Regions from separate parts of the Liquorilactobacillus satsumensis genome, predicted to be linked through region 2. Evidence: predicted binding sites of a transcription regulator. Region 2 holds the regulator's gene; the other holds the start of a gene.

Region 1 (3,419 bases), 140 kb from region 2:
TCCTGGCCCACTAAATCAGCAAAACGCTGTGGTCGCCAGACACGGTAGAGAGCTTGATATCCCATTTCAACACTTCCTTTATCTTGCCTCATTTTAAAAAAAGCTCCCGACCGCTATGATCGGGAGGTAACTTGTCATATTAACTTGAGACACATGCCGTACCAAGTTTAGTGCTGCTTCCTTCCGGACCTGACACAGTTCACAAGGACGACATTGTCCCAAGGCCTTGCGGCACTATCTATAATACATGAAATGTAATAAAAATGCTAGTCTTCACGTTTGGATTTTTTTCTTTTCTGTCGAATCTCTCTAAAAAAGCTCTTAAGCAGCGCACTGGACTCGGCTGCCAATAACCCGCGCTCTACTTTTACTTGATGATTAAACCGTTGATCTTCTAGCAAGTTCAATAAAGACCCAGCCGCACCCGCCTTAGGATCAGGTGCTCCGTAATAAGTCTCTTTAATCCGTGCATTTATGATTGCACCACTACACATTGGACATGGTTCTAAGGTTACAAAAAGTTGTGCGTCCGGTAAACGCCAACTTTTAACGGCCGCATTGGCTTCTTGTAAGGCAATCATCTCAGCATGCATTGTGACGTCTTGACTATGCTCACGTAGATTATGTCCGCGTCCAATTATTTTACCATTCGACACAATCACACACCCAATTGGAACTTCCGCAATTGCAGCTGCCTTTTGTGCTTCATAAAGTGCCTCTTGCATAAATTTTATTTTTTGTTGTGCATCTAGTTCCACAGACGGACCTCCTCCAGCATTTTACTTGGTACTTTCAAGCACAAAATATCCCTTGTCTTTGGCAACTACTCGGCAGTTGCCAAAGGTTGTTTCCATTTTTTGACGTGCTGAAGGAGCTCCTTGCTTTTTTTGAATCACAATCACCAATTTCCCGCCCTCTTTCAAATGTGCTTTTGCACCCGTCAAGATTTGGTGGACAACTTGTTTGCCTGCTCTAATAGGTGGATTTGAAAGGATCAACGCATAAGCAGTTTCAGTCACTGCAGTATAAAGATCTGATTCCCAAATATTAACATTGTCTACCTGATTAGAAGCCGCATTTTTATGTGCCAACTGTAAAGCAAGTTCATTTACATCAACCAGGTCCACTTGTCTTTGGGATTCGCTTTTAGCGACCGCTAACCCTAAGGGCCCATACCCACAGCCTACGTCCAAGATTGGGCCATCAATCAAGGTCGTTAAGGGAAGATTTTCCAAAAGAACCCGTGAACCAAAATCAACCGTTCTTTTGGAAAAAACACCATTATCGGTTACAAAATGCATTGGTTGCCCCAATAACGTAAAATCCCAGCTGCTTTCTTGATGAACTACATCTGGATTTTTGGAATAATAATAATTTGTCATTTTTCAACCTCATATCCTACTTTAAATTCCTACGCAAGCTGAAGCCTAGGCGTGTTAAGCTTGCGGTATTTCCAAAAAATACTATATATCGTATACCATTAAAAGAAGCAAATACCATATATGGTGTTTGCTTCTTGATTAATTCGTCAAATGATGTATACTAAGCATACAACATATTAACGCGAGGTGCCAACTATGAAATTATCAATTTATACAAAAAACAACTGTATCCAATGTAAGATGACAAAAAAGTTTCTAACAGAACACCATATTTCCTTTGAAGAGCATAATGTCAGCAGCGAACCACAGTACATTACTTATCTGAAAGAAAAAGGATTTCGCTCTGTTCCTGTGATCGAAAAAAATGATGCTCCAATTATCAATGGCTTTCGTCCCGATCTTTTAAAAAACTTAGTTGCTAATTTTTAAAATCGTTTGGGGTTGAGCTTTGAAAAAAGGCTGTCTTTTTCGCATAACCTCAGCTTGAAGCCTTGATTTTCTTAGCATTTAAAGCCCAGTTTAAGTTTGCTCAGCGTAGTCGACGGCGATCAAAAAACTCGCTGAGCTCTTTTTGTTTGCCCCGAAAGCCGAAAATCTTCTTTCAATCTTATTAAGCAGCTTAGCACAGCAGCACAAGAGCTCATTCATTAAGTTCTTTACAACTTAGAAAGTGGTGACAGAAATTGACACTTAAAGATATAGACAGTAACAAAGTAACCTATTATGACCTAAATAACGAGATCAATCTTCCTGTAAATGGACAAATTCCGCTCAACAAAGACAAAGAAGCACTGGCAGCGTTCCTAGCAGAAAACGTTAAACCTAATCTTAAAACTTTTCCTTCTCTCAAAGAACGTTTTAATTACTTAATCGAAAACGATTATCTTGAACGTGAGTTTATCGAAAAGTTTGATTTTCATTTTATTGAAAAACTTTACAAATTTTTGGAAGACGCACATTTTAAATTCAAGACTTTTATGGCTGCCTATAAATTTTACGCACAGTATGCGTTACGCACCAATGATAACGACTTCTATCTTGAAAGCTTCATCGATCGAGTTGCTGCCAATGCTCTTTTCTTTGCAGACGGTGATGAAAAATTAGCGCTTGCACTTGCCGATGAAATTATTCATCAGCGTTACCAACCTGCTACTCCGTCTTTCCTCAATGCTGGACGTAAACGCCGTGGAGAACTGGTTTCATGCTTCTTAATCCAAGTTACTGATGATATGAACTCGATCGGCAGAGGAATTAACTCCGCTTTGCAACTGTCCAGAATTGGCGGCGGAGTTGGCATTTCCCTCAGCAATTTGCGTGGTGCTGGAGCACCAATTAAGAACATTCAAGGAGCAGCTTCTGGAGTCGTACCCGTTATGAAATTGTTAGAAGATAGTTTCTCTTACTCTAATCAATTAGGTCAACGTCAAGGTGCTGGTGTGGCATACCTCAATATTTTCCATCCTGATGTTGTTGCTTTCTTATCAGCTAAAAAAGAAAACGCAGATGAAAAAATTCGTGTCAAAACTTTGTCACTCGGGTTAGTGGTTCCTGACAAATTTTATGAATTAGCCCGTCAAAATGAAGAAATGTATCTCTTCGATCCATGGGGTGTAGAGCGCGAATACGGGGTGCCTTTTTCCTACGTTGATATCACTGCAGAATATGATAAACTTGTCGCGAACCCCAGAATTCCTAAAAAGAAGATTAGAGCACGCGAGCTCGAAGCTGAAATCAGCAAGTTGCAGCAAGAATCAGGATATCCTTATATTCTTAATATTGACACTGCTAATCAGGAGAATCCAATTTCCGGCAAAATTATTATGAGTAACTTGTGTACAGAAATCCTACAGGTCCAACAACCTTCAATTGTCAATAATACTCAAGGCTTTGATAAATTGGGTACTGACATCAGTTGCAATTTGGGTTCTACTAACATTGTTAATTTGATGGCATCCCCTGATTTTGGGGCTTCAGTAGCAGCCATGGTACGCGCTCTAACCTATGTTACCGATCATTCAGACATTGATGTTGTTCCTT
Region 2 (3,419 bases):
TTCGCTGAATTTAGATTGCGGTGTTAACTGTGCTCCATCCTTTGCCCAATCAGGTAACTTTTCTTTTTGAATTACCTGCGTGCGTCTGCGCGGTCGTGTTTTCGAAGTCGGCGTTTTTTGTTGCTTCTTAAGTGAATTGAAACTGCGTACCTGCTGCATTGCTTCTTCAGGAGTCGCGATCTTTTTTTGACTCCAATCGGAAATCACCGCTTCAAAAAAATTTCGATTCAACAATGCCATTTCTCTGTCAATCATCATGTAATGAATCAAAACATTAATCACAGCAGGGTGAAAAAGTTTCTTTTGTCCAACCCATTCTAAAGTATGCAATTCAGAAGCTGTCGCAAAGCTCCCTTTTTCCTTTTTCAAGACGCGCAGAAAGTCTGCCGGTGCATAGGCGCGACACGCATCTAAGAGTCCTTGATCTTCTTGTCGCAACTGAGGAACATCTTGGCTGGTAACAGCTTCAGCCTGTGGCTGGTTCACCTGTTTTGTAAGCGCACCTTGTGGTTTTTGCTGTTGTACTAACTTTTCAAAAAGTGCAAAATCAACTTTGTTAGTTGCTACATTTGCGGCTTGCTCCAAAAGATTAACCAGCGTAAGCTCATCAAGTCCATAAACTACGTGTGCCACTAATAATTTTTTTTCATGCTCCAACACCTGCTTTGTATCTATAAATGAATGTTCAAGCAGCGCAACTACGAAAGTACGATCAAGTCCAGTCTCTTTCCAACTCATCTCAGGCTTTTTCGTCGCAGAGCTCTCGAAAAGACTTGCTAATCGAGTCTTTTGTTGCAGTGTGCGCGGTTGAATATTGAAAACTTCCAAGAAATGTTTAGTCGTCTCAACTGCTTGTGGGTGCTCAAAAAGCGGGTTAAAAAAGTAGTGCTGCAGCGCTTTAAATTGCTGCTCTCCAACAGTCTCAAGCAAGAGTGTCCGCAAAAGATCATCTTCAAAAAATGCACGTGGAAGTTGGGGTGCCTGTAATTCGTAAAGAACAACTTTCCCCAATTGATCTTCTTGTTCATACGTCCGTAACAGTCCAATTGCTTCTAATTTACACCGTGCCTCATATAGCTTATTTGCTCCCATATCCAATAGCTCTAACAGAGTTGTGTGCATTCTGCGTTCAGAGAGCGAAACCCTCTGTGCAACAAACGTGCGCAATAGCATATAAAGACTGAATGAAGCTGCTCCAATCAGGGGTTGATATAGTTTAATGACTATTTCAGGATCACCTGCAAGCAACTTCTGCCGAGAAAAAACAATGAATCCATCTTTGGGTGAAAAACTATCGTTAACCATCGTCAAGCTGGTCACTCCCCCTTACTGATCATCGGATTCATTCTCATTTTTATTTTTATTTTTTTTATCACGTGCCATCATTTCCTTGAGTTCTTTCAAGAAAACTTTCATGTCCTTAAATTGGCGATAAACACTCGCAAAACGGATGTAAGAAATTTCATCAACATCCGCCAATAAGCCCATTACATATTCACCAATCAGTTGACTGGAAACTTCATTTTCGCCTAATGACCGGACCTTATTTTCAACGTCATCAACGATGCGTGTGATTTCATCCATACCTACCGGACGTTTTTCTGCAGCACGGACAATTCCACGTAGAATTTTCTCGCGGTTAAACTCCTCACGTGTTCCATTCTTTTTAATGACAAGTAACGGTGTCGCTTCAACTCGTTCAAAAGTAGTAAAGCGAAACCCACAGGCCTCACACTCGCGTCGGCGCCTGATTACATGTCCGCCATCAGCAGGTCGGCTATCAACCACGCGCGAACCATTATGATGGCAGCGGGGACATTTCATATTTTTCACCTCGTTAAAATACTATGCTTTTTCTGCAAACCCATTCGTTATAAGCCATTTTAGCACTTGTGACAGGGTTTCTTCAACTTCTTTAGTATTATCAATCACAATGTCAGCACGTTGGTTGCGCTCTTTTTCGGACATTTGTGCTTCAAGACGTTCCTTGGCCTGCTGTTGCGTTAATCCATCGCGGTTCATTAAACGTTGAAGCTGCAATGTTTTGCTGCTTGAAATCGTCATTACACTATCACAGTATTTTGCATATCCGCCCTCAAATAATAAAGGAATTGCCAACACAAGTAGCTTTACTTTTTTTTCTTTATAAACCTTTAGTTGCCGATAAATCTCTGCGTGAATCAACGGTCCCATAATGCGATTCAAGCTCGCCAGCTTATGCTGATCCGCAAAAACAAGATTTCCCAATTTTTGACGGGCTAACTGTCCCTTAGAAGTGAGGATCTCCGTGCCAAAGACCGCCACGATCTGCTTTAAGCCCGGAGTTCCAGGACATGCCACCGTGCGTGCGATTACATCTGCATCGATCACGACTGCACCTGCTTTTTTTAGGTAATCGCTGACAGTTGTTTTGCCAGCTGCAATGCCGCCAGTCAACCCCAAAACATATGTCAATTATTTCACCTTCTGACATTGCGGGCAAAAGGTGGTCCCACGCTGCCCGACCACTATTTTTTTCAGTGGTGTTGCACAGCGTTCGCAAGGCTGTCCTTTTCTGCCGTAAGCATGTAGTTGTTTTTGAAAAGAACCTGCGTGCCCAAACGTATCAGTATACGTAAAGACAGTTGTCCCTCCTTGGCTAGTTGCTCGTGCTAGCTCAGTGATAATTTCATCATGTAAGCGATCAGCCTCACTTTTGCTGAGGTGTGCAGCAGGTGTCTGCGGATTTATTTTACTAGACCATAAAACTTCGTCTGTATAAATATTCCCCAACCCCGCAACAATCGTTTGATCTAGTAAGGCAGGCTTAATCATTTTTTTCTTATGTTTCAATCTTTCATAAAAAAGTTGCTTGTCAAATAAAGCTGCTGTCGGCTCGGGACCTAGCTTCTTTAACCCTGGAAGTTGTTGGACCTGCGCCGTTTTCACCAAATGCATCCTGCCAAATTTGCGCACATCATTGTATCTTAATTGCTGACCATCAGAAAGTGTAAAAACAATGTGCGTATGTTTTTCAAGTGGAGTTTTAGGATTTTCAACAAAGTACTTTCCTTCCATCCGTAAATGGGAGACAAACGATATCCCAGTATCGAAATTAAAGATCAAATATTTTCCGCGCCGTGTAATACTTTCAATCGTCCGTCCACGCAATTCTTGTTGAAAGCTCTGGGGATCCCCATTGATAATTTTGGGGTAATAAATTTTCACATTCTCAATCTGGGCGCCAAGTACTAATTTTTCAAGCCCGCGACGCACCGTTTCTACTTCTGGCAATTCCGGCATCTGCTTTTCTTCCTTCCATCACAATCTTACTTAGTATCAAACCACGTGCTGCCATGAGAACTCTCTACTTTAAGCGGAACTTCTAACGAAACAGCTTGATCCATCACTTGCGGCACAAGTTTTTCCAAGCGTTCAAT

Evidence for each region. The regulator NrdR, encoded in region 2, represses ribonucleotide reductase genes. The targets are predictions, from matches to a motif close to ACACNATATATNGTGT.
Region 1: nrdH (glutaredoxin-like protein NrdH) is a predicted target of NrdR. The motif match lies at 1,494-1,509, and genes of this name have one in related genera.

The regions. Positions count from the first base shown of each region.
Region 1 is NZ_OZ061606.1:685,597-689,015, forward strand. Features, by position in the region: gene dnaX (DNA polymerase III subunit gamma/tau) at 1-65, opposite strand, end outside; RNA gene ffs (signal recognition particle sRNA small type) at 139-225, opposite strand; gene tadA (tRNA adenosine(34) deaminase TadA) at 267-758, opposite strand; gene AB3Y88_RS03225 (class I SAM-dependent methyltransferase) at 780-1,382, opposite strand; gene nrdH (glutaredoxin-like protein NrdH) at 1,578-1,811, shown strand; gene nrdE (class 1b ribonucleoside-diphosphate reductase subunit alpha) at 2,066-3,419, shown strand, end outside.
Region 2 is NZ_OZ061606.1:548,290-551,708, forward strand. Features, by position in the region: gene AB3Y88_RS02595 (replication initiation and membrane attachment family protein) at 1-1,305, opposite strand, end outside; gene nrdR (transcriptional regulator NrdR) at 1,327-1,824, opposite strand; gene coaE (dephospho-CoA kinase) at 1,846-2,454, opposite strand; gene mutM (DNA-formamidopyrimidine glycosylase) at 2,455-3,282, opposite strand; gene polA (DNA polymerase I) at 3,309-3,419, opposite strand, start outside.